4 regions of the Vibrio sp. F13 genome follow, and region 3 is predicted to be linked to each of the others. Evidence: predicted binding sites of a transcription regulator. Region 3 holds the regulator's gene; each other region holds the start of a gene.
What was found. The regulator CRP, encoded in region 3, controls carbon source genes, mostly activating them, when cyclic AMP is high. The targets are predictions, from matches to a motif close to TGTGANNNNNNTCACA.
Positions count from the first base shown of each region.

Region 1: LMH68_RS11155 (NupC/NupG family nucleoside CNT transporter) is a predicted target of CRP. The motif match lies at 5,018-5,033, and genes of this name have one in related genera.
Region 2: LMH68_RS18460 (NupC/NupG family nucleoside CNT transporter) is a predicted target of CRP. The motif match lies at 5,396-5,411, and genes of this name have one in related genera.
Region 4: deoD (purine-nucleoside phosphorylase) is a predicted target of CRP. The motif match lies at 2,715-2,730, and genes of this name have one in related genera.

Region 1 covers NZ_CP170175.1:2,393,130-2,400,811, forward strand. Annotated here, with positions in the region: gene prfC (peptide chain release factor 3) at 1-505, shown strand, start outside; gene LMH68_RS11130 (LysR family transcriptional regulator) at 612-1,442, shown strand; gene LMH68_RS11135 (hypothetical protein) at 1,439-2,152, opposite strand; gene LMH68_RS11140 (hypothetical protein) at 2,250-3,779, opposite strand; gene LMH68_RS11145 (DUF5363 family protein) at 4,025-4,180, shown strand; gene LMH68_RS11150 (TatD family hydrolase) at 4,161-4,973, shown strand; gene LMH68_RS11155 (NupC/NupG family nucleoside CNT transporter) at 5,178-6,440, shown strand; gene deoC (deoxyribose-phosphate aldolase) at 6,961-7,682, shown strand, end outside.
Region 2 covers NZ_CP170176.1:770,095-777,776, reverse strand. Annotated here, with positions in the region: gene LMH68_RS18480 (diguanylate cyclase) at 1-1,094, opposite strand, end outside; gene LMH68_RS18475 (DUF3541 domain-containing protein) at 1,378-2,520, shown strand; gene LMH68_RS18470 (class I SAM-dependent methyltransferase) at 2,665-3,282, opposite strand; gene LMH68_RS18465 (hypothetical protein) at 3,328-3,597, opposite strand; gene LMH68_RS18460 (NupC/NupG family nucleoside CNT transporter) at 3,919-5,127, opposite strand; gene LMH68_RS18455 (hypothetical protein) at 5,572-6,192, opposite strand; partial or broken gene LMH68_RS18450 (PTS sugar transporter subunit IIA) at 6,379-6,702, shown strand; gene LMH68_RS18445 (HD-GYP domain-containing protein) at 6,837-7,682, opposite strand, start outside.
Region 3 covers NZ_CP170175.1:2,055,990-2,063,671, forward strand. Annotated here, with positions in the region: gene LMH68_RS09395 (aspartate aminotransferase family protein) at 409-1,620, shown strand; gene astA (arginine N-succinyltransferase) at 1,728-2,747, shown strand; gene astD (succinylglutamate-semialdehyde dehydrogenase) at 2,787-4,244, shown strand; gene LMH68_RS09410 (DUF1338 domain-containing protein) at 4,458-5,249, shown strand; gene crp (cAMP-activated global transcriptional regulator CRP) at 5,433-6,065, opposite strand; gene LMH68_RS09420 (phosphoribulokinase) at 6,305-7,174, opposite strand; gene LMH68_RS09425 (YheU family protein) at 7,252-7,464, opposite strand; gene LMH68_RS09430 (hydrolase) at 7,560-7,682, opposite strand, start outside.
Region 4 covers NZ_CP170176.1:113,805-121,486, reverse strand. Annotated here, with positions in the region: gene LMH68_RS15530 (hypothetical protein) at 1-149, opposite strand, end outside; gene LMH68_RS15525 (lactate dehydrogenase) at 336-1,805, opposite strand; gene deoD (purine-nucleoside phosphorylase) at 1,888-2,598, opposite strand; gene LMH68_RS15515 (L,D-transpeptidase family protein) at 2,945-3,919, shown strand; gene LMH68_RS15510 (Lpp/OprI family alanine-zipper lipoprotein) at 4,077-4,343, opposite strand; gene LMH68_RS15505 (DEAD/DEAH box helicase) at 4,705-6,036, shown strand; gene LMH68_RS15500 (SGNH/GDSL hydrolase family protein) at 6,170-7,417, opposite strand.

The DNA.
Region 1 (7,682 bases), 340 kb from region 3:
TGATATTATCGGTCTACATAACCACGGTACTATCCAGATTGGTGATACCTTTACTCAAGGTGAGAGCCTTAAGTTCGCTGGTATTCCTAACTTCGCACCTGAGCTATTCCGTCGTATCCGTCTACGCGATCCACTGAAGCAGAAGCAACTTCTAAAAGGATTAGTTCAGCTTTCAGAAGAGGGCGCAGTACAAGTATTCCGTCCTATGCAGAACAACGACCTGATCGTTGGTGCGGTTGGTGTCCTTCAGTTCGACGTGGTTGTAGCGCGCTTGAAAGCGGAATACAACGTAGAAGCTATCTACGAAGGTGTTAACGTTGCAACAGCTCGTTGGGTTGAATGTGATGACGCTAAGAAACTAGAAGAATTCAAACGTAAGAACCAATCTAACCTAGCGCTAGATGGCGGTGACAACCTGTCTTACATCGCACCAACTATGGTGAACTTGAACCTAGCTTCTGAACGCTTCCCTGAAGTTCAGTTCCGAGCGACGCGCGAGCACTAATAACGACAGTTCTACATAACACTGTTGGATAATATTAAAGCCGAATTGCTTCTAGCATTCGGCTTTTTTGTTACACTAAGAGTACACCGTTTTGATGGAGTAAAGCGTGTTTGATCTCAATTTAGTAAAGCCATTCCTCTCTGTATATCAACAAAGATCGATAACCAAAGCGGCTGAATCGTTAGAGCTAACTCAACCTGCGGTCAGTGCTGCAATCAAGAGGTTTGAAGCGGTGGTAGGCTATGCGTTGTTCGTAAGAGTAGGGCGTTCAATAGAACCAACGTCAATGGCTCACAAATTGGCAGGTCAATTATCTGATGCTTTAGAGTTGATGGAAGGTGCAGTATCAAGAAAGCGTGATTTTACCGTTTATATGCCTGCGAATCTGCTCCACAAGATGCCCATGCTTAATGGTGTTCAGTTAGTTGAATCCCCAATTTCTGTAGAGAATGTTGTCGAGGATATCCGACTCAATCGAGTAGATTTAGTGGTCGATACTGGTTTACCTAAACAGTCAAGTTTAGCGTCTGAATTTGCAACTACTGATAGATTGCTTCTTATGAGTGATCCTGAAAACAGTCAATTTGGTGAGAAGATTTCGATGGATGAGTTTCTTGAAGCACGGCATGTAACCTTGAAGTTACTTCGCCAAGATACTCAAATAGTCGACTTTCTTTCCGAAAAGAGCTTCACTCGTGATGTTGCTATTGAAGTAAGAAACATCACTAACTTGATATTGGCGGTAAAAGGGACTGACTACATTGCTGCGGTTCCGGTTAGCATGATCCAATTAGCAAAAACCATTGGCTTACGGATTCATGAGCCTCCATTCTCAATGCGTCCTGTGGAGTTTGAGTTTTTCTATCACAAGAAGTATCAAACTAATGGGCAACACCAAGAGCTACGAGATGAGCTTAAACAGCTACTAAATAGCTAGAAATCGAAGGCTAAACCGAATTCCACATAGTTTTTATTTTCAGGGTATATGGTGTAGGTAACGGATGGTTTTACGTACTTTAAGTTAAAGAAGATAGCTACCTCGTGATAATGGATGTTGGTTCTAGTTTCATTTCTGATATGTCCAGGCGCAGTAGTAATGTTATCTTTAATGTAAAAGTCCTGGGTATCTTTTTTTAATCCAATTTCTTGGTTGAATTTGTAAAGAAAATCAGCATATTGAATCGGGCTCCACAAAGCGCCAGCACTATAATCAAATGTGTCAGAAGCTTTATATGCCAAACATAAGTTTGGGAGACAAGCGTCGAAATCTCTATCCATATAGTTGTAGTTAATGTCACCGATCAGTGTCCAATTTTCATGAATCAACTTAGCAACAAAAATGCCTGTTGTGATCTCATGTTCGCTGACTTTTACGGTGTTTTCAGTGTAGTACGTGTCCCCTTGCCAGAAAGAATATCCCAACCCTGCTTGCCAATAGTCTTGAGTATCAACCTCTCCAAAAACACGCAATTTATCATTGATTTGATAGTTGATATCAAGTGTAGCGACCGTTTTATCATTGTCTGGGTTTTGAGATAAGCTGACGGAAAAGATATCTGTAAAACGCTCAATAGATTCAACAAGGGTGTCATTTGCAGACGAGTAAAAAGGGAAGGTCAAAGCAAGTATTAATAGAAGGCGTTTCATGTTCAAATTCCGAATCGCTTTCCTTAGCTAGTGTGTAAAAACACCCGATAATAGCGTTCACTATTATCGGGTGAGCGGGTTCAACTCAGGTTGAATTTTAGCCGCGTAAACGTTGTTGAATAGCGGATTTAGCTTTCTGTAGTTTAGTTGGGTCGATAGATTGAAGCTTGTTACGGTCGATGTTTGAACCATCAAACACATGATCGTGATTCTTTGTTTGAATACGTACACCGTCATCTATTTTTGAAACAGTCGCAACCCATTGACCGTTGCCTTTGACTAAAGAGAATTGGTCAGAAGTAACATCGCCTTCCACACGAAGTAGTGTTTTTTCAAAGTCTCCGTTGCCAATAAATACGAGCTCGCCATCTTTGCGTTGGACAGTACCTACCCACTCGCTGGTGTTTTCGTCGATAATGTGGATTTCGCCGTTAATGATCTTAACTGTCAGGTCACGCTCTTCCATTTCAGGACGGTCTTCACCGAAATCTGGAGACCAACGAGGTGTATCATCAAAGTCCATATCTGGGTGCTCTGGAGAGGCTGGGAGAGTAGGTCGTGGGCTATCAATTACAATAGTTCCCTTGCCACTAGTTATCTCAAAACCACTGTCCACACGCTCAACAGTTGCTAACCATTCGCCATTACCTTTAACGATGGCTGCACTGCCGTTAGCTTCTAGGTCACCTTCAACTTTTACTAGAGTTTTTTCAAAGTCTCCGTTGCCACGGAAAATGATCTCACCATCCTTGCGTTGTACAGTACCTACCCACTCACTGGTGTTTTCGTCGATAATGTGGATTTCGCCGTTAATGATCTTAACTGTCAGGTCACGCTCTTCCATTTCAGGACGGTCTTCACCGAAATCTGGAGACCAACGAGGTGTATCATCAAAGTCCATATCTGGGTGCTCTGGAGAGGCTGGGAGAGTAGGTCGTGGGCTATCAATTACAATAGTTCCCTTGCCACTAGTTATCTCAAAACCACTATCCACACGCTCAACAGTTGCTAACCATTCGCCATTACCTTTAACGATGGCTGCACTGCCGTTAGCTTCTAGGTCACCTTCAACTTTTACTAGAGTTTTTTCAAAGTCGCCGTTGCCACGGAAAATGATCTCACCATCCTTGCGTTGTACAGTACCTACCCACTCACTGGTGTTTTCGTCGATAACGTGGATTTCGCCGTTAATGATCTTAATTGTAAGGTCACGCTCTTCCATCTCGGGACGGTCTTCACCGAATTCAGGAGACCAACGTGGTGTAGCGTCAACATCAACGTCTGGGTGTTGTGGGAGATAATCCACATCATTGTCGCTATTGGAACTAGACGACGTGCTCAAAAGCCCTGCAACCAATGCAGCAGAAGCGGCACCAACTGCAGCCCAAGTACCGTTAGATTGTTTTTCGTAAGTGACGTCATCGATTGTGGCTGTCGTGCCCGGAGTTGCATTCGCGTATTGTTCGTTTAACTTATACTGAACAGAAGCATCGATAGCGTTCATCTGCCCGTCAATAAGTTGAAGTGTTTGTTGGTTTGCTAGCTCTACGTCAACTTGAGGTGCAGAAGCAAAAGCAGGTGCTGCTAATACGCTAGAAATTGATATGGCTAAGAGTGATGCTTTCATAAAGTAGGATCTCGTTATTGAATGGAGCGTCTTGCTATCAATGCCTCCTTGGCAAGTGCGTTTATTATTCTCGGTGGTGAGGTTTTCAACAATATAGCCAGCTAGTGTTAATGTATAAATTGGATTTATGCTTTTATGATATTTTGGCTAATCATTAGGCTTTTAAATGATTTGTATGTGTAGTTTGAGTTCTCTACTTTATGTGTTGGCTTTTCATAAGTATTGATAGAAGGCGCGAGGTAAATATGTTCGGTTGGATAAAAGCTTGGATTAGGAAATACGATAAGTGGTGTGAAGAGCTTGGGCTAACGCCTGAAAACAAGCGCAGTTGTGTTCCTTATCGTCGAGATCCTCAAGGGCAGCAAGCTGAGAGTGGGAAAGATGACACAGCAAACAAGTGATTTTCCGCTATTTGATACACATTGCCACGCAGACTTTGAGGCGTTTGAGCAAGGTTTTACCCATGAGCTGAGCATTGAGGGATATATCAAAGAGGCAAAACAGGCTCAAGTTGAGAAGTTACTCATCCCTTCTATCGGTCAAAATAACTGGCATAAGCTTGAGAAAATTGCGCAATCTCACCCCAATGTTTACTACGCATTAGGCTTTCATCCTTACTTTTTAGAGCAAGCGGATGAGATGCAATTTGAAGAACTTCACCAACTACTCGCATCAAAAACACGTCAGTGTGTGGCCATTGGTGAGTGTGGGTTGGACTTTTTTGTGGATGTGGAACAGGAGAAACAAGAGCGCTTTTTCATCCAGCAAATGGAACTTGCCAAGGCGTTTGACCTGCCTTTAATCATCCATGAGAGGAAGTCTTACAACCGACTTATCGAGCTAATAAAGCAGCATAAGTTCACCTTAGGTGGTGTGATTCACGGTTTTTCTGGGAGTGAACAGCAAGCTTTGGCGTGGATCAAGCTCGGTTTCTATATTGGCGTCGGTGGAACGATAACTTACCCAAGAGCGCAAAAAACACGCACAACCATCGCAAAATTGCCCCTTGAATGTCTGGTATTGGAAACGGATGCTCCGGACATGCCCATGTATGGAAACCAAGGAAATGTTAATCATTCCAAATATTTAGTTACGATCTTAAATGAACTTTTTTTGCTTAGAAAAGAGCCAAAGCAATCGATTGCAGCGCAAATTTGGCAAAATAGCCATCGCGCATTCGGTATATGTGAATAAAATCGAAGGTTTTTGTTTATCGTTTGCGTAAATTGCACTGAGCTTGTGATTTGGGTCACATTTGCGTGTGAATGGTACATGAATCTTCTACGAAAGTGTGAGGTCGGCATTACTTTATTAGTGGTCGCATGAGTATAATTGCCTCCGCTTTATAGCCCCATTTTGTAACACGCCAATAAATAACTAATAAGGAAGTCATAAACTATGAGCCTGTTTATGAGCCTAGTCGGAATGGTTGCACTGATCGCAATCGCAGTACTACTATCTGACAACCGCAAAGCTATTAATCTAAGAACAGTGGGTGGCGCTTTCGCTATCCAATTCGCACTTGGTGCATTCGTACTTTACATCCCTTGGGGTCGTGATCTACTTGCAGGTTTCTCTGCTGGTGTAGCAAACGTGATCGACTACGGTAAAGACGGTACTGGTTTCCTATTCGGCAGCCTAGTTAACTTCTCAGTTGACGGTATCGGTTTCATCTTTGCTTTCCAAGTACTACCAACTCTGATTTTCTTCTCTGCACTTATCTCTGTACTTTACTACATTGGTGTTATGCAAATTGTAATCAAAGTTCTTGGTGGTGGTCTTCAGAAAGCTCTAGGTACTTCTCGCGCCGAGTCTATGTCTGCAGCAGCAAACATCTTCGTTGGTCAAACTGAAGCACCTCTAGTTGTTCGTCCATTTGTTCCTAAAATGACTAACTCTGAACTATTCGCAGTAATGTGTGGTGGTTTGGCTTCTGTAGCTGGTGGTGTACTAGCGGGTTACGCATCTATGGGTGTACCTCTAGAGTACCTTGTAGCAGCATCATTCATGGCAGCACCAGGTGGTCTACTATTCGCTAAAATCATCAAGCCTGAAACAGATACGCCAGACGACAACATCGCTGACGAAATGGACGGTGGCGATGACAAACCAGCTAACGTTATCGACGCAGCAGCAGGTGGCGCATCAGTTGGTCTACAACTAGCACTTAACGTTGGTGCAATGCTACTAGCATTCATCGGTCTAATTGCTCTAATCAACGGTATCCTAGGTGGCATCGGTGGTTGGTTCGGTATGGAAAACCTAACTCTAGAACTTCTTCTAGGTTGGATCTTCGCACCGCTAGCATTCATCATTGGTGTTCCATGGGAAGAAGCAACTATCGCTGGTTCTTTCATTGGTCAGAAGACAGTTGTTAACGAATTCGTTGCATACCTAAACTTCGTACCATACGTTGGTGAAAACGCTCAAGTTGTTGCAGCAACTGGTCAAGTGATGTCTGAGAAGACTCAAGCTATCATCGCATTCGCACTATGTGGTTTCGCAAACCTTTCTTCAATTGCGATTCTTCTAGGTGGTCTAGGTGGTATTGCACCAAGCCGTCGCCACGACATCGCACGTATGGGTGTTAAAGCGGTAATTGCTGGTACTCTATCTAACCTGATGGCAGCAACAATTGCTGGCTTCTTCCTGTCTTTCTAATTAGTTAGAAATCGATATATAGACGCCATAATAATATCGCCCCGTAGCAAGAAATTGCTGCGGGGCTTTTTTGTTTTTAGGCCTGCCGTTTTTAGTATATGCACGCGCTTATGCTTAGATTAGATGTAGGGTCTAGAATGTTTTTTTGAGATACAAACCGTTTGCGTTCTAAGGAGCACTACAATTTATTGATGGATACCTATAATGTATAAGCTAAAGGGATAGGATGTCTCTGTTGGCAAGAAAGTAACCTCGAAATCAACTCGAACGTTATTCTTCTGGGATTAAGCCAAAATTAGCGATACGCTATAGATGTTAGACACAACATGACTGATTTGTTGTGCCATAGACCAAACTGGTACTGTGCGGTGACAAGGATTGCAATTGGTAGCGAAAGTTATCAAGTCTTCAGGGAACCAAGTCCGTTCATTTGTGGCTACTGAGCATTACTAAAATATCCATCTATACTGGATGGAGGGCGAAGTAGTTAACTATTTGAATATATTGATCGGAGATAGAAATGAGCGATTTAAAAGCAGCAGCTCTACGTGCACTTAAACTTATGGACCTAACTACGCTAAATGACGACGATACTACTGAAAAAGTAGTGGCGCTTTGTCATGACGCGAAGACTGCAGTAGGCAACACCGCTGCAATCTGTATTTACCCTCGCTTTATCCCAGCAGCTAAGAAAGCGTTGCGTGAGCAAGGTACTCCAGAAGTACGCATTGCGACTGTAACTAACTTCCCTCATGGTAATGACGACATCGAAATTGCTGTTGCAGAAACAAAAGCAGCGGTAGCGTACGGCGCAGACGAAGTTGACGTAGTATTCCCATACCGTGCTCTTATTGCTGGCAACGAAGAAGTTGGCTTTGAGCTAGTTAAACAGTGTAAAGCAGCTTGTGGTGACATCACGCTTAAAGTGATCATCGAAACAGGTGAACTGAAAGAAGAAGCACTAATCAAGAAAGCTTCTCAAATCTGTATCGAAGCAGGTGCAGACTTCATCAAAACTTCAACAGGTAAAGTGCCAGTAAACGCGACTCCAGAGTACGCGCGCATGATGCTTGAAGTTATTCGTGACATGGGTGTTGCTAAAACAGTTGGTTTCAAACCAGCTGGTGGCGTACGTACTGCTGAAGATGCAGCACTATACCTAGCAATGGCTGATGAGCTACTAGGCGCTGAGTGGGCAGACAACATGCACTACCGTTTTGGTGCTTCAAGCCTACTAACTAA
Region 2 (7,682 bases), on a different replicon from region 3:
CGCAGCTCACTTCTGATGCGGTTAGCACACTCAATCAATACCTGATCGCCTGCCGCGTGACCATAAGTGTCGTTGATTGCTTTAAACCCATCGAGGTCGATATTTACAACGGCAAAGGTTCTCGCTCTCTGTTTTTGAGTGGTTTTGAAGGCCTGTTTGAGGCTATACATGAAGTATCGACGATTCGGTAACATCGTTAGCTCATCATGCATAGAGCGGCTATCTGCAATCCGGTACAGACGATAAATAGTAAAGAAGGCAAACGCCAACACTAATATAATGGAGTAGCCTACCAGCCTTACCGCTTGGATTCGATACCAAGGCTCATCCATCAATACATGTTCGTTACCGGAGAGAGCAAGGTACCAACCCCCGTATGGGAAACTCACCTGTTCAGTGGCGAACGCATTATCGAACACATCCTGAGTGCCATAAAAGACAGCGCCATCTTTCCCTGAACTGTTTGCACCACGAATTGCTAATTCATACTTGTTCTCTATCTTGCCGATTCCAACATCTTCAAACAGCTCATCTAAACCGATAACAGCACTGGAGACACCCCAGTAATCTTGATTGAAAGGCGGGTCTCGGAAGATCGGAGTGCGTGCAATGAGGGCTTGTCCACCTTGAAACAGCTCAAAAGGACCGGCAATAAAGGTGTTGCCAAGATTACGGGCTATCTCAACCGACTCCCATTGATTTGGGTGATCACGATAATTAATACCGAGAATCTGCTCATTACCTTCCATCGGGTAAACAAAGTTTAGAATGTCGTCTTTGGCGAGTCCGATAAGTCGAATATGGAAGCCATCTTGAATGATATTCTCAGCAATCTTATCCCAATTTTTCACCTCACCATCGGGGTTGATGGTCACTAAGGTCGAGAAATTATTGAGGATATACATATCTGACACGATCGCGGCTTCAATCCGAGAACGAATAATGGATAGTTGCTTTTTTGCCTCTGAATACGATTCGTTTTTAAGAAAAGTTAATTGCTTGGCATGAAAGAACTCAATTGCGCTTACTATCGCAAGGAAAAAAAGAAAAGATACTACTCTGGCAGACCACTGCTTGCTAGAACCACTTGGCATTTACGAACCTCTAACACTATTGTTCTATATACTGCCTTATAACGGCTCATTTCTGGCTTATTGCCCCAGTATGCCGCTAAGTCATTAAAAATCCATACTGACGTCGACTATCTATCAAATATTGAGTGATCCATCACTTCAAACTTCTTTACTAAACGAATGGTTTAATCAAAAAGGGTTAGTGAACCTTATAAAGCTTACATTGTATTGACTCAACGCTTACATTGAAGGATTCATCAATGTTATTTTACATAGACTAATAATCAGCTTGGTACCTCACGACATGAAGTTAAAAACTATCACACTGTGTACATTGCTATCAGCCTCGGTTGCCGTTCACGCACAAGAAAACGTTCAAGCGCCAACCGCAGTGAACGTTCAATCCCAAGCAGATTCGCTCAATTCTCAAGAACAATCTTTCAAGCAATCTGCAGACCTAATTCGCACCACCTACGAAAGCCAGCTTTACACCCTGCCTGCATTCAAAGAAGGTCACTACGGGCTGCGCATGTATCGTCAAACATTAGACGATAAGTATTCAGCGGCGGTGTGGAGCGACATGGCTCGAGTGGCAAGCAAGCTCAGCACCCTGTCGAATGACGTTCAAACCATGGAACAAATCGTACTCTACTCAGAGAAGCGAGTTGCATCTTATATTGGTGATAACGATGAGCGCAGTATTCGACGCTACAACATCACCAAGCACATGCCTGAATACCTTTACCTTGGTGTTGACCTTCTAGGCTCTATGGCTCGTGCTAACGAATACGGTTTAGAACACAAGAACGATGCCAAGCTACGCGAAATCATTCGTCGCTATGACTTCTCACGATACGTGACCAATGAAGACATGGTGAAAGCGTGGGCCGCTCAATTAGCGAATCAGGTTTACTGGTTGCGCCAACTGGGTGAGCAGGATGTCGTTGATGAGTTTGTCGATACCTTCAAAAAAGCGTATCCAGACGATAAAGACAAAAAACTCTCAAGCCAGCAATTCGGCAATAAGATCTATGGTATGACACACGTCATCTTCGGCGACTCAGAATATTACCAACATCAAGTAAGCGAACAAGACCATCAATGGATCTACGATTACTTTAGAGAAAACATCGATACGATTCTGCTGCGTGCGAAAGAAGATGTGATTGCTGAGGTTGGATTAACCTTCTTATTGGCAGGTTTAGAAGATGACCCAGTTCTAGAGAAAACTCGACTCGCGATTCAAGCTTCAATCGATGAGAAACAAGGCATGATCCCTTCAATTACTGGCGATTTTGACCTTGAGTACGGTGAACACCGCAACGTATTAGCAATCATGCTACTCGATTGGCAGCAAGTGAATGAAGCGCCGACTTATGAAGGCAACCCTAAGGTGTTTACTAACATCCCTTACGGACTCATTAAAAACCAACCACCGAAGAACTAGCAACATACCTAGCCTAGGTTCATCATAGAACCCAAAAAGCCTCATACCTTTCAAGGCTGCGGCTTTTTGCTGTTTACTACGTCAGTACTCGTATCAAAAGTTGTTAATATCAAAACCTGCGTAAAGATAAAAACAAAGACGACATCAAGCTCCTGACACGGCTTTGTTCATCACTATCGTAAAATCCCCTTCTGCGTAGCCCTCCGTTAAAGAGACATCATCGCAGAGCGTTTTACAGAAACGATAGACACCTTGAGGGTGATAACTCATCAAGGTATTACGCGAAGGATACTGGCTTGAGTTGAGAAGATTAAAAATCACCGTCTGATTCGCCAGTTCATACATGCGAGTAATCATGTTTGTCAGATAATCAGAATCACGAGAGATGTAGTTCAGTGAACCACTAGCGATGACAATGTCGTGCGCCTCAAGGTTCATTTTGCTCATATCACCCGCCAAAAACTGACAACGATCTTCTGTGTAGTTTTGCTTCGCCTTCTTAAGAAAGCCTGCGTGTTGGTCAACGCCGGTATAAGATTGAATACGATAGATGCTGTCGAGCAGTTCAAACAGCTCGCCATAGCCGCAACCCAAATCTAAAACACTCTTCTTTTCGAAGTCCGCCGCACGAGCGATTACTTCAAAGCGACACAATTGACTCTCTTCGCTAGTCCAACCTAAAGCTTTAGCCTTGTCGCCATTCGAGCGGTTAGTTTGTTTCCGATGATAGCGATACACCTTCCAACGATCGAGCCAGTGCATTCAAATCAGCCCTACTTCAATGAACATCAGCACACCTTGATAAGATTAAGCTTTAGAACTTGAAGAAAAGAGCCCACCGATTTTATAACCGATCGCATAGCAAACCACGGCGACAGTAACAAACACCAATGCCGAGAAGAAATACGCTACAGACGCTGCGACACCAGCCCCCCACACCACGCTGAACACCAAACCGAGATAAGCCTCTTTTGGCCACTGGTAGATAGGAAACTGAGCGCCGCCAGCAATTAGGTAAACCATCGCAAACAAGCCAATGAAGGTAACAATAAGACCGATGAGAACGCGAATGTTCATGGAGAGACCCTTGATTAATTTAGCTTGGTTGCTATTGTTCCTAATCGAAAGCGGATATGCTTAGTCGGAACCGAATGTTCTCAATCGAAATCGAATGTTCTTAATCGAAGCCGAATGTTATTAATCGCAACCTGATGATATTCAAGTATATCGGATAAAAGGAACTGGCTCTATTACTCTTCCGAGTGAGCTTTTACTCACGATAGACAAATCACAGTCGACGGCCAAAACCTGATTTCGCCTGATTAACAGGCACAAAAAAGCGGACACCCTCCTTACGTTAACTCCGTAAGTAAAGTGTCCGCTTTAACTGAATATAGCTTAAAGCAGGATGAAAATACCCGCTAAGCATGCACTCATTAGGTTTGCTAGCGTACCAGCAGCTACAGCTTTCAAACCTAAGTTTGCAACTTCAGCACGGCGCTCTGGTGCCATAACACCGATTGAACCTAACTGAATCGCGATAGAACCAATGTTAGCAAAGCCACATAGAGCAAAAGTCACGATCACTTGGCTGTGTTCAGATAACAGAGCTTTGTTCTCAACGAAGTCGATAAAAGCAACAAACTCGTTCATAACGATCTTCTGACCGATGTAAGAACCTGCCATCAATACTTCATCACTCGGGATACCGATCAGCCATGCAAGAGGCGAGAACAGGTAACCGAAGATAGCTTGCAGCGTAATGCCCGCAAAACCGAACGTTTCACCTAGGCTTTCTAGGCCAGTGTTGACCATCGCAATCACACTCACGAATGCAACCAACATAGTACCAACCGCTACCGCAACCTTCATACCGTTCATCGCGCCGCTTGCCAATGCATCAATCACGTTGCTTTGGTCAGCTTTATCTAGTTCGATATGGTCGTAATCACTTGGTGTGCTGCGCTCAGGAACAATGATCTTCGCCATTAACAGACTGCCCGGAGCCGCCATAAAGCTTGCAGCGATAAGGTATTTAAGCTCAACACCAAGGCCAGCATAACCACCAAGTACACTACCCGCTACCGACGCCATACCACCTGCCATTACAGCAAACAGTTCCGAACGAGTCATAGACTTTAAAAAGGGACGAATAAGAAGAGGAGACTCACCCTGAGAAAGGAAGATATTACCTGTAGCAACCAGAGATTCAGCTTTACTTGTACCCAGCAGTTTTTGCACCGCTCCGCCCAAGATTTGAATCACTTTCTGCATAACGCCTAAATAATAGAGCGCAGAGATCAAAGCACTGAAGAAGATAATGATTGGAAGTACGCGAACCGCGAAAATGAAGCCTTCAGTAGCAAGGTCACCGAAAAGGAATGCGATACCAACGTCTGCAAAACCAAGCAGGCTAGAAACACCATTACTTAGGCTTGTTAGCGCCAATTGTCCCCATGGGAAATACAAGACTAAGGCTGCAAAACCGATTTGAAGTAATAGTGCACGAGAGACCGTTTTCCAGTTAATTGAAGAACGACTTTCAGATAACAGGTACGCGCAAGCAATCAGTGCAAGAACACCGACAAAACCAAATAGAATATTCATAATGTGTCCTAGTAACCCTTAAAGAGTGAACATGAGCCAAGCAAATGACATCAAAGGAACAGGACAAAGAACCGCAAGCAAAACGCTACGCGATGAAGGAGCTAACAGGGTTAGCGAATGTAACAACGAGTTGTTCATGTAAAAAATCACCTTATACAAGCAGTGGAACGTAGCTGGTCCGGTCCGTGGGGTCATTCACATATCCATGTGACGGCTTGTATTGGCTAAGCACCGGCTTAAAACCGGAAAAGAAGTATAAACAGTTAAGTGAGACTTTCATCACATTTTTTGACGCAAACGATCGCGCGGTCATAAAGCGTACAAATCGAACTACTTCTCGCAATAATTAATTTTTCCAGCAAGAAATAATGCAAAAAAACCATCATTAAAATAAAAAGCCACAGAGTGTGGCTTTTTCAAAATATGAGATCAAAGTGGGAATAACTAGTTTAGCAGGGCACTTTTCACTTCAGCATCTCGGAATATCTCTTCAAAACGCTGTTTGTAGATCAGTTGCATCTCATTGATGATTGCACCACCATCAGGTACATCATTCTCGCCTTGGAAATTTTTGCTGAGTAGCTTATTACCAGCTTCATCATAGATAATCACATTAACGTTGTACCAAGAGTTATCCGTAAATGCGTGGAAGTCATACTTCCACTCATTCAAGACAAACATCATCGATTTGTTGTCGAATGCTTTCATCTGCTCAGCAACCTTGGTGATATCCTCTTCAGGCGTCGTCTCAACCGACTCAACAGCTACTTGCTGTTTTTTCAAGCCTGCGACCAATCTGTCAGTCAAAAATTGAGACATTGGCTGCTGTGTCGCCGTGTTGTAGGTATAAGGAATACCTAACGAACTGCGAATAATTCCCTCAAATTTTGGCTCTTTATCATGATCGAGAACGTATGGTCTCTTATCGATTACAGCGACGGTCAACGCTTTTTCCTGTGGAACTTCATTGAGTTGAGGCGCACTTTGTTCTGCTGTTAATACCGTTGCACAACCAGAAAGCCCTAACGATACTGCAGCGAGCAGTAAACTGACGAGTTTTTTCATAGATTTACCTATCTTATGTTTTGAATAGGCTGTTCTAACAAAAATCGACTTAATGAGTAAACATTCATAAAATCAATATTTTACATAATTGTTATTTATATAAATTCGCTCACACATCGGGTTAAATTTATTGAGTCATCAGTCAATAACAAGGGTTTGTAACGGAACGTTATGAAATGAACAGATTATGTTCAAGCTATCAAGCAAAAGCACAAGGACATCGGCGCGTACTATGTTCTGGCACCAAAAATTGCGATGCCTCATGCTCGCCCTGAAGATGGTGTGAACGAAGCATCACTGCAAGTAACGGTATTCAAAAAGGGTGTTGATTTAGAGTCAGAAGACAACGGTGACGTTTACCTTTCGATTACTCTGGCGGCGATGAACTCAGATAGCCACATCCATACGATTATGGCGCTATCAGAGTTGTTCCAAAATGATAATGACATTGATGCCATCATCGCAGCGGAAACTGAGCAAGCGATCATCGAGATCTTAAAGCGATACTAATCTCGATCTAAAAATCCTGATAAGCCCCCATTAAAAAAAGCGATAGCCTCGGCTATCGCTTTTCTGTTTCTGGTGTTTAGTCATTTCGACCGAGTATGAGTTTAGGCGTCACACCTCGAAAGCATTCAGTGGCGTTAAAACGCGTACATTCGTTTGTCTGTCGATAATTCAAAGCAATATTGCGCGTGTTTATTAAGGCACTCAAACACTTCTCGATCCAACTTAAAGTTATCAACGTGGTCCCTCAAAATAGCGAGAGTCTCTTCTAACGTCATGCCTCCACGATAAGGTCGAGACTGAGTTAGCGCTTGAAACACATCCACCACAGCAACAATTCGACTGGGTTGATCCAACTCTTCCGCCGTTTTTCCCATTGGGTAACCCGAACCATCTAACCTTTCATGGTGATTAGATGCCCACTGACAAACCTGAGGTGAACTGAACAACTCCTGCAATGCGAATCGAGTGTCCGTTGCATGGCGTTTAATACAGCAATACTCTTCTTCAGTGAGTAAATCCGGCTTATGCAGAATGTCATTAGGGGTTTGCAGTTTACCGATATCATGGACTAACCCAGCCAGATAGAGTTTGCGCTGAGTGGTGTAGGAATAACCCAGCTGTTTGGCGAGGTATTCTGAAAGCTGCCCAACCTTTAAAGAGTGCTTAAAGGTAAACGAACTTTTGGTATCAACAACATTGGCGATAAACTCGGCAAAGGCCACCGTCTCATCCAGCGACATTTGCTGGGAGAAAAATGGCACAGGTTCAAAGTTATCCCTCATGTTCTCGATGTATGGAATCTCCATAGAAAACCAGAAGTCATCCAAATCAACCAACTCGCACATGTGTTGCACAAGGTTGGTTTCGAACATCTCATCCGCTTGTTCAGTCAAACGTTCAATGATGCTCGCTTTGCCATCTGGTGTTAGGTTTCCATAACGATCAGAAGAGGTTATGCCGTATAGATAATCGACTCTATC
Region 3 (7,682 bases):
CCCGTTAAGCGTTTAAATTCGGGCGCTACGCGTCTTCATCCCTCTGACGCCGATCACTTTTTATAACATTTCTCCCTCGTCAGGCTAAGTTTTTAGCCTATGCAAAATTATTCGCGTTATTTCGTCTCGAACCCAATATACCGCAATGCCAGTAAGGCTTTGCTGTTGCTGGTTATACGTTTAGGTAAAAAAAGCTTCATAAAACAGATTAATTGATGCATAAATAGTCATAGGTAGTGACGTTTAGCTGGTTGTAAGGGATGGCTAAAGAATAATCTACTATTGAAAAGGTTAATTAAATGTAAATATAATGCTGCAGCGGGATTATGGCGAGACAAAATATCTTTGTCTCACTTATGAACCATTACGCTTATTTGCGAAGCTTGCGGTATCGAGAAGGAATGTACGATGACAGTGGAAAATAAAGTAGAACGTAGTCTGTTTAATGAGGTGATGGTGCCTTGTTATAACCCAATGGAAATGATCCCAGTAAAAGGGGAAGGCGCACGCGTTTGGGACCAACAAGGCCGAGAGTATATCGACTTTGCTGGTGGTATCGCTGTGAGCTGTTTGGGTCACTGTCACCCAGCAATGGTTAATGCTGTTACCGAGCAAGCAAACAAGATTTGGCACCTAAGTAATGTAATGACTAACGAACCTGCACTGCGTCTAGCGAAGAAGCTAACTGACGTATGTTTTGCAGAAAAAGTATTCTTTGCGAACTCTGGTGCAGAAGCGAACGAAGCAGCTCTAAAGTTAGCTCGTCGTTGGGCGGCGGATGTTCACGGTCCTGAGAAATCTGAAATCATTGCATTCAAACAAGGTTTCCACGGTCGTACTTTCTTTACTGTAACGGTGGGTGGTCAAGAAGCTTACTCTGATGGCTTCGGTCCTAAACCGGGCGATGTGACTCACTTGCCTTACAATGATATTGCAGCGCTAGAAGCGCACATCTCTGATCGCACTTGTGCCATCATGATGGAACCTCTGCAAGGCGAGGGCGGTATCATTTCTCCAACGTCTGAATTTGTGAACACCGTTCGTGAACTGTGTGACAAACACAATGCACTGCTTATCTTTGATGAAGTGCAAACAGGTAATGGCCGTACTGGTAATTTCTATGCTTACCAAGGTCTAGGTGTAACACCAGACATCTTGAGCACAGCAAAATCTCTAGGTGGTGGTTTCCCTATCGGCGCAATGCTAACAACTTCTGAACTTGCGACACACCTAAAAGTTGGCACGCACGGTTCTACTTACGGTGGTAACCCACTGGCGTGTGCAGTAGCAGAAGCCGTTGTTGATGTAGTTAGCCAACCTGAAACTCTGGCTGGCGTGAAAGAGCGTGAAGCTCTGTTCCGCGATGGCCTAGCTAAGATTAACGACAAGTATCAAATTTTCAGTGAAGTTCGTGGTAAAGGCCTACTACTAGGTGCTGCGCTTAACGAAGAGTGGCAAGGACGTGCACGTGACGTATTAGTAGCAGCAGGCGAACAAGGCTTGATGGTACTGGTTGCGGGTGCAAACGTGGTTCGTTTTACTCCATCACTGGTTATCACTACACAAGAAATTGAAGAAGGCTTATCAAAACTAGACAAAGCAATCGCTACGCTAGTTTAGCCTGAGCGGCGTCATAGGAATGATCGCCACTAGAGCGATCCCATGACGTTCTGCTAAAGGCCCAAGCTTCTGGTTTTGGGCCTATTTTGCATCTGGAGGGAATATTGATGCTAGTTGTTCGCCCAATAAAACTATCTGATTACGATGCGCTGCATACCTGCGCCGTTGAGTCAGGACACGGATTCACATCTCTTCCGGTTAACGAAGAACTGTTAACTAACCGAATTACCCATTCTGAATACAGCTTTGCGAAAGCAGACGTGACCGAACCCGGTGATGAAGGCTATCTAATGGTGGGTTTCGACGCTGAAACTGGCGAAGTTGCTGGTACAACGGGTATCGAAGCTTCCATTGGCTGGGATGTGCCTTTTTACTCGTACCACATCAGTAAAGTGGTTCACTCTTCACAGCGCCTTAAAGTGAATAACGTGGTTAAGCTGTTGACGTTTGGTAATAACTACACAGGCTGCAGCGAAATTTGTACGCTGTTCTTACGTCCTGATTACCGCAAAGGCTTAAACGGTCGACTGATGTCTAAGTGTCGTTTCCTACTGATGGCTGAGCACCCAGAGCGTTTCTCAAAAACGATCTTTGCTGAGATGCGTGGTGTATCAGATGCGGAAGGCAATTCTCCTTTCTGGCAATGGCTGCAAGAACATTTCTTCTCGATTGACTTCACGCTTGCCGATTACCTAACCGGTATTGGTAAGAAAGGCTTCATTGCTGACCTAATGCCTAAGCTACCTATCTACGTGAACCTACTGAGCAAAGAAGCTCAAGCGGTGATCGGAGAGGTACATGACAATACGCGCCCTGCACTTAAGTTGCTGGAACGTGAAGGTTTCACCAACCGTGGTTATGTCGACATCTTTGATGCAGGCCCAACGGTTGAGTGTGATCTAAGAAACATCGAATCTGTGCGTCACTCAATTCGAGCACAGGTTCAAATTGCAGAGCACTCTAGCTCTAAAGACTTCCTAATTGGTAATACCTCGTTTGAGAACTTCCGCGCAGTAGCCGCGAAAGGTGCGTATGACCAAGCAAGCGACACAGTGATTTTATCATCTGAAGTAGCAAGCGCTCTTGAAGTAAAAGAAGGCGAATTCGTTCGCATGTTGGCTCAATAAGAGCGGCGATTATCTGTCGAAGATTTTAAGGATAGAAGTATGACTCAGTGGATAGCAGGACAGTGGGTGGCAGGTCAAGGTGACGCCATGACATCAGTAAGCCCATACAACAATGAAGTAGTGTGGCAGGGTGATAGCGCAACACCAGCACAGGTTGAATCTGCAGTAGCATCAGCTCGTGAAGCCTTCTTGGTTTGGAAAAAACTGAGCTTTGCAGAGCGTGAAGCGATCGTGTTGAACTTTGCTGAAAAAGTTAAAGAGAACAGCGAAGAAATCGCACAAATCATCGCTAAAGAGACGGGTAAACCGATTTGGGAAACTCGCACTGAAGCGGGCGCAATGGCGGGCAAGATTGCTATTTCCATTCGTGCTTACCATGAGCGTACCGGGGAAGCTTCACGTGAAGCGGCAGGCAACCAGATTGTACTTCGTCACCGTCCATTAGGCGTGATGGCAGTATTTGGCCCTTATAACTTCCCTGGTCACCTACCAAACGGTCATATTGTTCCTGCACTGCTATCGGGTAATACCGTGGTATTTAAGCCTTCAGAGCAGACACCTTGGACGGGTGAGTTTACGATGAAACTATGGCAAGAAGCGGGCCTTCCAGCTGGCGTAATCAACCTAGTACAAGGCGCTAAAGAGACAGGTATCGCACTAGCCGATGCTAAAGGTCTTGATGGCGTGCTGTTCACAGGTAGTGCCAATACCGGTCATATCCTGCATCGTCAATTCGCGGGCCAACCGGGCAAGATGCTGGCACTAGAAATGGGCGGCAACAACCCTATGGTGATCAGCGACCAATACGGTGATGCAGACGCAACGGTATACACTATCATCCAATCAGCTTTCATCAGTGCGGGTCAACGTTGTACATGTGCTCGTCGTTTGTACGTGCCTGTTGGCGAGAAGGGCGATCTGCTACTCGATAAACTGGTCGCAGCTACGCAAAAGATTCGTGTCGATCAGCCTTTCGCGGAACCAGCTCCTTTCATGGGCCCTCAGATCTCTGAAGCTGCCGCTAAATTTATTCTAGACGCGCAAGCTAATCTGCAATCGTTAGGTGGTGTCAGCCTAGTAGAAGCAAAAGCGGGTCAGGCGGCGTTTGTTTCTCCTGGTATTATCGACGCAACCAACATTGCTGAACTGCCGGATGAAGAGTACTTCGGTCCACTGCTACAAGTGGTTCGTTACCAATCGCTAAAGCAAGCGGTTGAGCTAGCTAACGACACTCGTTTTGGTTTGTCTGCGGGTCTTGTATCAACAGATGATTCTGAATGGGAATACTTCGTTGACCATATCCGTGCGGGTATTGTTAACCGTAACCGTCAGCTAACAGGCGCAAGTGGTGATGCACCATTTGGTGGTCCGGGTGCTTCAGGCAACCTACGCCCAAGTGCTTACTATGCGGCGGACTACTGTGCTTATCCTATGGCTTCAATGGAAGGCGGTGAAACTCAACTTCCAGCAACGTTTAGCCCGGGTATTGAGCTTTAATTTAGGCTAATGAGTCTTAGGCTCATGCGTTAAGCTTGAAATAGGGAAGTGGTGTTATCGCTTTCCTTTTCCATCACGTCCGACACCTAGATTGGGCGGTAGATAATAATAGAAAAAGTATGTCACAGGCTGATGGCTGCTGACTCTGTGTCTCAGCCTCTCCCTCTCTTATCCAAATTACTAGCTTGCTAGAACCTTTGACAAGGAGTCACCATGACGCCCGATCTACTCTTTAAATCACTTTGGGACGATTACATTCACAGGCTTTGTCCATCGGCTGAGAAAGTGCATCACTTGCTGAAAGAAGACGAAGCGCTGATTAATGATCACATTGCATTGCGTACTTTCAATGTTGCTCCTTTGGGTATTGAAACATTAGCGAAGCCTTTCCTAGAGTTAGGCTATAAGGCGTGTGGCGACTACTTGTTTGAGAGCAAGAAGTTGGTGGCTAAGCATTACGAGCACCCAAATCCAAAACAACCAAAAGTGTTCATTAGTGAGTTGAAGGTAGAAGAGTGTTCAAGTGACTTGCAACAGATCGTTGCTAAGTTGGTTGAGCAAGTGGACTCAAGTAAGCTTCAAGGTCATGAGTTCTTGTTTGGTGGTCGTCTTTGGGATTTGAGCTTCGCTGACTTCCAAGTACTAGCGAAAGAGAGCGAATACGCGTCTTGGCTCGCGGCTCATGGATATGGTGCAAACCACTTTACGGTGAGTGTGAACCAGCTAAATGAATTTGATGAAGTGCAGGCGGTGAATGACTACCTGAGCGAGTCAGGCTTCACAATCAATGCATCTGGCGGTCAGGTTAAAGGCTCTCCAGAGGTCTTATTAGAGCAATCATCAACAATGGCAGACAAAGTCCCAGTTTCATTTGTTGAAGGCAATGAGATGATTCCTGGCGGCTTCTATGAGTTCGCTAAGCGTTATGCGATGGTCAACGGTGAGCTTTACACAGGTTTTGTTGCAGCATCAGCTGACAAAATCTTTGAGAGCACCAACGGTTAACAAAAGGTACGAGCACGGACTTTGTCCTAGAGATTCGAGTACGCTTCGCTTCGAGGAAGTTTACAAATAGGATTCTGTGAGTTTTTATCGTATCTCGCATCTGCTCTCTGGGTCTTCAGAAAACAAAAAAGCCACCAAATTCGCATTTGGTGGCTTTCAAATTTTTGGCTCAGTTAATCGAGATTAACGAGTGCCGTATACCACGATAGTTTTACCGTGTGCAGAAATTAGGTTCTGCTCTTCTAGCATCTTCAAGATACGACCAACGGTCTCACGAGAACAACCAACGATCTGGCCAATCTCTTGACGAGTGATCTTGATTTGCATGCCGTCAGGGTGAGTCATTGCATCTGGCTGTTTCGCTAGGTTTAGTAGCGTTTGAGCGATACGACCTGTTACATCAAGGAACGCTAAGTCACCAACCTTTTGGCTAGTTACTTGTAGACGGTTTGCCATTTGCGCTGAAAGGCGCATTAGGATATCTGGGTTCACTTGGATAAGTTGACGGAATTTCTTGAAAGAAATTTCAGCTACTTCACAAGGAGATTTAGCACGAACCCAAGCTGTACGCTCTTGGTCTTCTTCGAACAAGCCAAGCTCACCGATGAAGTCGCCTTGGTTTAGGTAAGAAAGAATCATTTCCTTACCTTCTTCGTCTTTGATAAGAACTGCCACAGAACCTTTAACGATGTAGTACAAGGTTTCTGCCTTTTCACCAGCATGAATCAAAGTACTTTTTGAAGGGTACTTATGAATATGACAGTGTGAAAGGAACCACTCTAATGTTGGATCGGTTTGAGGTTTACCTAGAACCATAATATCTCACTTCCTCTGCAGGGTATGCTTGCCGCTTTCCGTATTTTAGCTAAGCCTGGATTGACTTGTAGGATAAGAGCACTCGTTGAGTGCTGCAAGCTATCTTGTGTTTCGTTTAAGAATAGTATCCTTTTTCAGGTACTATTTCTTGATTTTAATCGTGACCAAGCTACGATTTTTTACGCAAAATTGTGCACATGATCACGGTATGAAAAGTAATCAACCAGAATGTCGTTTTGTTAACCTATTTTTCCGGTTTCGATGAGTTGTTGCAGGATTGGCCTCACAATGAGCTCCATAGCAAAACTCATCTTGCCGCCTGGCACTACTAGCGTGTTATGACGAGACATAAACGAGCCATCAATCATAGCCAGAAGGTAGGGGAAATCGACGTTTTTGATGCCACGCAAACGTATAACTACGAAGCTTTCGTCTAAACTTGGAATCCCTTTGGCGTTGAGAGGGTTAGATGTATCTACGGTTGGAACACGCTGAAAGTTGATGTGAGTGCGCGAAAATTGTGGGGTAATGTAGTTAAGGTAATCATCCATCGAACGAACAATGGAATCCATTACGGCTTCGCGTGAGTGGCCACGATCGCGGGTGTCACGAACGAATTTTTGAATCCACTCTAGGTTTACGATAGGTACCATGCCAATCAGCAAATCGACGTGTTGAGAAACGTTAATGTCGCCATCAACCACACCGCCGTGCAGGCCTTCGTAAAACATCACATCGGAGTTTTCAGGGATCTCCTGCCATGGCGTAAAGGTGCCTGGCATTTGATTGTAAGGCACGGCTTCATCGAAGGTGTGCAGGTAGCTTCGTACTTTACCTGTGCCTTCGTTACCGTATTTACGGAAGAACTCTTCTAGCGCACCAAAATCGTTGGCTTGTGGACCAAAGTAGCTGATGTGCTTACCTTGCTCGCGCGCTTTACGGATCTCGACATCCATCTCTGGGCGAGTGAAGCGATGGAAACTATCTCCTTCAACCCAAGCTGCCTTCACGTCCATCATATTGAACATTTTACGGAAGGCTTCTGAGGTGGTGGTGGTGCCGGCTCCAGATGAACCCGTCACCGCAATAATTGGATGTTTAGCGGACATGACAACCCTTGTCTTTTGAGTAACTTACTTGTTAGCAATCGTTTACCACTATAACACGGCTCCTTTATGAGCGCAGCTTAGAAGCGTTTTGTGACTTGAATATCAACGGTTTCATGGAGCTCAGAAAACACAATTCTGACTTCTCCTGAAGCTAATTGATGTTTCACTTGATCAATCTTGTTTTGCAGTGAAACCTCTACGTCGCCGTAGTCTGTGCCTTCACGCAGCACGAACTCTTTGATGAGGTTTTCCAGTGTCTCTGGCGCAATGTCTTGCCATGGGATGATCATAAATACTTCTCTCTTTTATGTTCATAAATAGGTTTATTGATGTAGAAATGCGTGTGCTTAGTATTGTTTTACTTCTATTTACTAAGGCTCGGTCATTATGCCGAATCTTGGATACTTTCATAGTAGGCAGGCAAGGCTTCTTCTAACCAAAACCTTGGCTTGAGTGTACTGCCAGTAATAAACCCAACATGGCCGCCTTTTTGAAACAGTCGATAATC
Region 4 (7,682 bases), on a different replicon from region 3:
AATGACTGGATGGCACCCTCTTCAAACAGAACTTGCTCTGATCGGACTAGGCACTGTTGGGCAATCTCTAGGATCACCGATGGCTCAGAGTCGACTCGAGTTTTGAGTTTTTCTAATTCTGTTTCAAGAAGGTACTGATTTTTGTCCAAGACTTACATCCATGATTATCGAACATATTGATAACACAATCATTATAAGAGTGTAATTTGAGATAAGCACCAATTATCTTTCGTAGAGCGTCAAAGGAACATCGATCTTTTCTAATTATGGGTGTTACCTCATGTTGTCGCTTTAAAATCAATGAGTTCCCGAATAATTACCTAGAGGCTTTGTTGCTATGAAAGTAGTTGCTTTAGAGTTAATGGCAGCTCCGCTACGCCTAAGCGTTGTGCTGCCGTGAGCCCTTGCTTATCTTGGTAGCACAGATTGTGCCAAGCTCTAAATATGTCGAGCAATGGAAGAATGCCCCCAGGACGAAGCTTACGTCTGGGCTCATTAATAAAGCTATCAAATAACAACTGAAAGCGCTGTTGATAGAACTTAGTTTGTTGAATTGAGGCTGTGTTAAACCACTGTTTTGGTTCTGGATTGTTACCGGTTAGGTAGCAGATACCTTTCTGGTTATCACCCTGATTGGCAATAGCCCAGCGATCTCGCCACCAACTCATGTGAACGATGTCGATCTTTTCAAAACTTTGGTCGTCTTGCCAGCCTGAATCTTCTTCGACATACATGAGGTCAATATTTTGACTCTGAATGCGCGGCAAACATACACTTAAAGCGGCAGATCTTAGTAATGGATCTTGTGGCATATAGATGGCGACATGCTTGTCTTCGTTACACATATCCAACACATGTAAGAAGTGAGCATAAGAGGTATAAGGCGGTCGAATGAGAGCGCCTTTTGAAGGGTAACTAAATGTGGTGAGGTTACCCATAGGGTCCTCAACGTTACCTCTCGCAAGAATCACTTGGTACTGCTGTTCAATGCGCTCTTTTAGTTTGTCAGAGGGCTGAGGCAGTTCGAGATTTGCTTCTGAAGAGTGCTCTTTGGATACAAATCGTGCCACATCATCATAAGGGTTATGGTCGACGTTTCCTGATGGTTCTTCATTTTGAGAGTAGTTAACGTGTTGGCAAAGTATATAGCCAGAATGCGCCTCGCCCGTCGCTATCCACACCACACCGTTGTTACTTTGTGGTTGCAGACGCTGGTAGTGAGATGCGAACTCGTAATCTTTCGCATGGTTAACCCATCGTGCATCGATCATCGCTAATTTACGACGACAACGGCTCGCGATATGGTCAACATGATCATAGAAAGTCTTTGGGTTGATCTCTAATTTTCGGCAGATTTCACGTACGGAATAGCCCATGAACAGTAAGCCCATGAGGTTCTCTTGAAATTGGAGTTTTTTATTGGATCCAGACCATTTATCAACGAAGGTTGTTTGGCAGTCTTTGCATCGATAACGCTGCCTGTCGCCACTGTAGCCGAAGGCATGATAAAGATGTTTATGGGTATGAACCGATAAGCCGAAGTTATCGCAATCATCATTACGACAAGCAGGGAGCCCGTCGCTGTGAAGTTGTCTTAAGCGATGAAGTTCGCTTAACACTTCACGATTGTTAAGTAAGGGGGGGAAAGCTCCACATTCACGACAAACCATCGCTGGACGCTTAGGGTTCGCGTGTTGCAAAACATACCGTTTTGCATCGCTCAAGCCAAAGTTGTCACACGCCAATGTTTTACAAAAGTTGAGTTGCAAACCATCCGCATCTTTTGGCAGCTTGTCGTTAGACACGATCTCCCCCTCGGGATTATTTGAGCAGCCAAGCGAGCCTGGCTGCGGGGTAACGCTTTTCAATGTATCTTTTATCAAATCGTTAGATGTTGATTGCTGTCTCTAGAGCAACTTTCATCATGTCGTTGAAAGACTTTTGACGCTCTTCAGAACTTAGTTTTTCACCACGGATGATGTGGTCAGATACTGTTAGGATAGTTAGTGCTTTAGCACCAAGGTCTGCAGCAACGCCGTAGATACCAGCCGCTTCCATATCAACACCTAGGATGCCTAGCTTTTCCATTTTTTCGAAAAGGTCAGCTTCTGGAGTGTAGAAAAGGTCTGCAGAGAATACGTTACCAACTTTAACTGGAACTTCTTGTGCACGAGCTTGGTTTACTGCTTCTTCTAGAAGACCGAAATCAGCTATAGCAGCGAAGTCGTGGTTGTTGAAACGAATGCGGTTTACTTTTGAGTCAGTAGATGCACCCATGCCGATAACAACGTCCATTAGTTTAACGTCGTCACGTACCGCGCCACAGCTACCTACACGAATAACGTTTTTCACGCCGAACTCAGCGATTAGCTCGTGTACGTAGATGCAGCATGATGGGATACCCATACCGTGGCCCATTACAGAAACTTTCTTACCTTTGTAAGTGCCTGTGTAGCCAAACATGTTGCGAACGTCACAAACTTGCTTCACGTCATCAAGGAATGTTTCTGCAATGTATTTTGCGCGAAGCGGGTCGCCCGGCATAAGTACTGTTTCTGCGAAATCACCAGCTTGAGCATTAATATGAGGTGTAGCCATGGTCGTTCTCCAAAGTTTAAACGGTAATTATAGGAACAGGATTTAATCAATTACCGATTCTGTTGAATTGAATTCGTTTTGTTGAGGCAATATTAGCGAGTTAGAACGTGGATCCATGAGACTTTAGTCACAAAACAGGTCTGCCATTATAGTTTTATTAATATTGATAACTAAATCTGTTGAAAGCGTAAAGGCAATCGATTTTGTATGGGTTAATTGCAAGCGAATGAGAGGAAAAGGCCCACACATAAACTTGTTGTCTATCAGTTTCGAGACAACAATACGTTGTAGAGACGTTTGATCAGAGATAATCTAAACTTTGATAAAAGACAAACCAAGGATTTGTATGTCGCATTGCGCTAACTCGACGCCTTTGCCGTCAATGAAAACACGACTTCACAGGGCGGTGTCGCTTGTTGTAAGAACTACTTTGCTTGCCAGCGGGATAGCTTCATCGTGGGTGTCTGCTGCAACCTTTGAATTGCCACCAGCGGAAAGCCGCATTGTGGGCAGAATCCAGCAGCATGAAGTGGCGGCGGGCGAAACCTTGGCCATCATTGCCAAGCAATACGATATTGGTTTTCTCTCTTTAATGGCAGCCAACAAAGGGGTGGATCCTTTTCTTCCCGCGGAAGGCTATGTGTTAAGCATTCCAAGCCGCTTGATTTTGCCTGACACCCCAAGAAAGGGGATTGTCATCAATCTTGCTGAGTTAAGGTTGTATTACTTTGAGCCTGAGAAAAATCAGGTGCATGTTTTCCCTGTCGGCATCGGTCGAGTGGGGCGTGATACTCCCGAGATGATCACCAAGATAAGCCAAAAAAGACCGAATCCAACATGGACGCCACCAAATTCAATCCGCAACGAGTATCTTGAAAAGGGCATTGAATTACCGAGAGTGGTTCCTGCCGGGCCGGAAAATCCATTGGGAGAGTACGCTTTGAGGCTTGCTTATGGCGCTGGCGACTATTTGATCCATGGTACAAACAAAGATTTCGGGATAGGTTTACGAGTTAGCTCTGGTTGTATCCGAATGGAACCTAAAGACATTGAGTGGCTGTTTGAGCAAGTGAACCGTGGTGAACAGGTCACCATTATCAATGAGCCGATTAAGGTGTCATTAGAGCCTGATAGAAGTGTGTTTGTAGAAGCGCACGAGCCATTAACTCGAAGTGATGGTTCAAAGAAATCATTACAGATCCCTGTGGAACTAAAATGGTGGCTTGAAGACGCAGAACTGCCAAATTCAAAGGCGAAAGCGGTTATCTTTGCTCAAAACGGCGTACCTGTAGAGATAGCACCACCTGTGATTGAGTTTTAATTCGATTGCCTCTTCTGCAACAAGGGGCGGTTTTATCTTGTTTACTCGCATTAGTGTCACCCAAAAAAAGCACCACATCCGATAAGAAGTGGTGCTGTCTATATACTGCTTTTTGCGACTTATTTAATCTACAGCTTAATCGCGATTAGATCTCAAACTACTTAGTGTAAGACTCAGCGATGTTGTCGATACGGTCGTTAGCACGGTCCGCTTCTTCTTTCGCTGCCATTGCGGCTGCTTCTGCTTCTTGAGCCTTCATTTCTGCGGCTGCTTTGTCACTCTTAAGTGCTTCAACTTCGCTTGTTAGTTGAGCGACTTGGTTAGTTAGTTGATCCATTTCTGACACTGCAGCTTCTTCTGGCTCTGAAGAACAACCGGCTAAAATGAAAACTGATGCTGCAGCTGCGATTAACGTCTTATTCATAAGAACTCCTTGCTTATTTATCATCAAAAGATGCGCTATACATTCTTTATCATATAGTCGCTTCATTAATGATTGTAGCGACTAATTTTTTAACTGCAAAAACAATAACTAAAGAAATTGCTAAATTTTTGAGTTAATTAGCTAAGTATCACGTTGTGTCTCATTTATGAGATGAAGGATTTAGAGACGACTTGAAGGTGTTTTTGGAGAGCTATCCCTTTGCTAGCAATGCATACGTTGTTCTAGCTAAAGATAGATAAAGGGATAAATTTACTGTGATCTCTATCCTTATAAAGTACTTTCGCGGTATCATGTCACGTTAAATTAATTTTATTCAATACCATCATGACTGGAGAGTCCTTTGCACTTTAAAGATTTAGGCTTAGATAACCGCTTACTGAAGAACTTAAAACATTACGACTTCAAGAAGGCGACAGAGATCCAATCAAAAGCGATCCCTGTTGCTATTGCTGGTAAGGATCTATTGGCTTCATCAAAAACGGGATCAGGAAAAACATTGGCGTTTGTGTTGCCAATGATACATAAAGCATTAAAAACAAAAGCGTTTTCTGCTAAAGATCCTCGTGGTGTAATTTTGGCTCCTACTCGTGAGCTAGCGAAGCAAGTTTACGGCGAACTGCGTAGCATGCTTGGTGGTCTGTCTTATGAAGCGGCGCTTATCTTAGGTGGTGAGAACTTTAACGACCAAGTTAAAGCACTGCGTAAGTACCCTCGTTTTATCGTTGCGACTCCAGGCCGTCTTGCTGACCACCTAGAACATCGTTCATTGTTCCTAGATGGTGTTGAAACGCTAATCCTTGATGAAGCGGACCGTATGCTTGATCTGGGTTTCGCTCCAGAACTTCGTCGCATTGCCAATGCAGCTAAACACCGTCGTCGTCAAACGTTGATGTTCTCTGCAACGTTAGATCACGCTGAAGTAAATGGCATTGCAAATGAAATGCTAGACGCACCTAAGCGTATCTCTGTTGGTGTTTCTAACGAGCAACACTTAGATATCACACAGAAATTCTACTTATGTGATCACCTAGATCACAAAGAAGCGATTTTAGACCGTGTACTGGAAGAAGCTGAATACCGTCAGGTAATGATCTTCACAGCAACACGCGCTGATACTGACCGTTTAACAGATAAGTTGAACGAGAAGAAGCTTAAAGCGGTAGCACTGAGTGGTAACCTAAACCAAACGCAACGTAATGCTATTATGAGCCAGTTCGAGCGTGCGGTTTACAAGATCTTGGTAACTACCGATGTTGCTTCACGTGGTATTGATATTCCAAACGTGAGCCACGTTATCAACTTTGATATGCCTAAGCATACGGAAGAGTACGTGCACCGTGTAGGTCGTACTGGCCGTGCGGGTAACAAAGGCGATGCGATTTCTTTGGTTGGTCCAAAAGACTGGGACAGCTTCAAGCGTGTTGAACTTTACCTTCAACAAGATTTGACCTTCTCTGTACTTGAAGGCCTAAAAGGTAAATTCAAAGGCATTAAGCCACGTAAACCTGCGTTTGCTAAAGGCGGTCCTGCTAAGAAGAAGACCAACACTCAAGCGAAGAAAACGCCGAAGAAACCAGTTAAGCGCGATAAGAGCTTCCACCAAAATGTGGCCGTGGGTGATACCGTGTTTATCCCTAAGAAGAAAGTCGCACCAAAAGTGGACGACGAGTAATCACCAGCCAGTTTTAAAGCGTTTGCTAGTAAAACTGACATAAATAAAAACCGCCAATATTAGGCGGTTTTTTTGTATCTGACTTTTGTGCCTAAGAGGTGCTGCCTCAGGTTACGGAGTTGCTCTAAAGGCTTTAGAAATCAAATGTTGAGAATGAAAAAGCTAGGATATGGTCGGCAATGTATTTGTGTGTGGCGGTGGTTGGGTGCGTCACGCCCCAGAATACATAACTGTCTGAACCATAGGTCGCACAATCATTAGTTAAGCTGTGGCTTCTTAAATAGTCCGCGGCTGAGCTTCGATTGATATTAAGACAAGCATCACTCGCGTTTCGAAAGCCATGTTGTTCTGGGTTATCGGTAATGCTGGCGAACAACGCACTTGCATCGAACAACACCACGTTTTTCCCTATACCTTGGTAATACTCGGCTTGAGCTTTGATGAACTGGTTGAATTCTAAGATCTTGCCACGAACTTTTATTATCTCTTGTTCGGTAGAGTATTTGAATTGAGGGGCTTTGGTTGCATCGGGTAAGGTGAACAGCAGGATATTGTTCGCACCAGATTCTGTTAAGCGGATCAGCGCGCTGCTAAAGTCAGCCTTTACATCGGCGACTTCTCGGTTGTAATTCATGAAGTCATTGAGGCCAAACTCTAAAGTAAACAGTGAGTTTTCCGGACGATAGTTTTTGGCGACTTTCATGTAGGTCAGATAAGAGGTGACTTGATCATAAACACCAGTCAATGCCACGTATTGGTTGGTACCTGCGGCGCCACCCACAGCCCAGTTATACAGAGGGACATCTTTCGCTTTTGCTAAATACTCCGTCCAGACTAAACCATTCGAAAAGTGCCCTAAAAACCACGAATCTGCGTTCGGAAAAACCCATTGTGAGCCATTAAATAGATTACCAGTGTCGGACAGGCTATCACCAAAGGTGACAATACGATTGATGCTACTGGCTTGAAAAGCGTTGTCGTTGGTCCAGATTGAGTGGTTGTAAGAGAAGCGATTATCTGCGGCAAAGTAGGTGATGTCAGCGGCGTCATGTTGGATGTCGAGCGTCTGTTCGCAACGTTGTTTAATTTCCGATTGCGGGGCATCGCTGTAGAACATGTTTTTGAATGAAACGGAAGACCACCAATATCCGTTGATCGTGTAGTAATCACCACTCTCTTTCTTTGCCCACTTCCAGTCGGTGGCTGGGGAATCATGAGAGGCATCGGTTCGATACCAACATCTAACATATGAATAGGTCTCTGAGCCTTGTGCACTGAGTACTTGTGCAGATGTAATCGATTCAGGTGTTGGTATTGAGTCTTCAGCGGCATAAGCGCCAAAAGGCAGGGCTAACGTGAGTATTAAAGCCGTATTTTTCATCACTGTATTCTCTTTTATATTTAGATGAGCCAAACAGAAACGCTGTTGCTTGTTTCTTGTTTCTTGTTTCTTGTTTCTTGATAAGTGGATAAGTGGATAAGTGGATAAGTGGATAAGTGGATAACTGGTACGACCTATATCTAAAATCAATAATTAGCGTCAATATATTCAGGGTTGTGGTGTGTCGTTAATGGAATAAGCCTCAAGTTATCAACGAGTTTTTGGTTGAAAAATACCTGTTTCCAAACGGTTATTTGTCGAATAA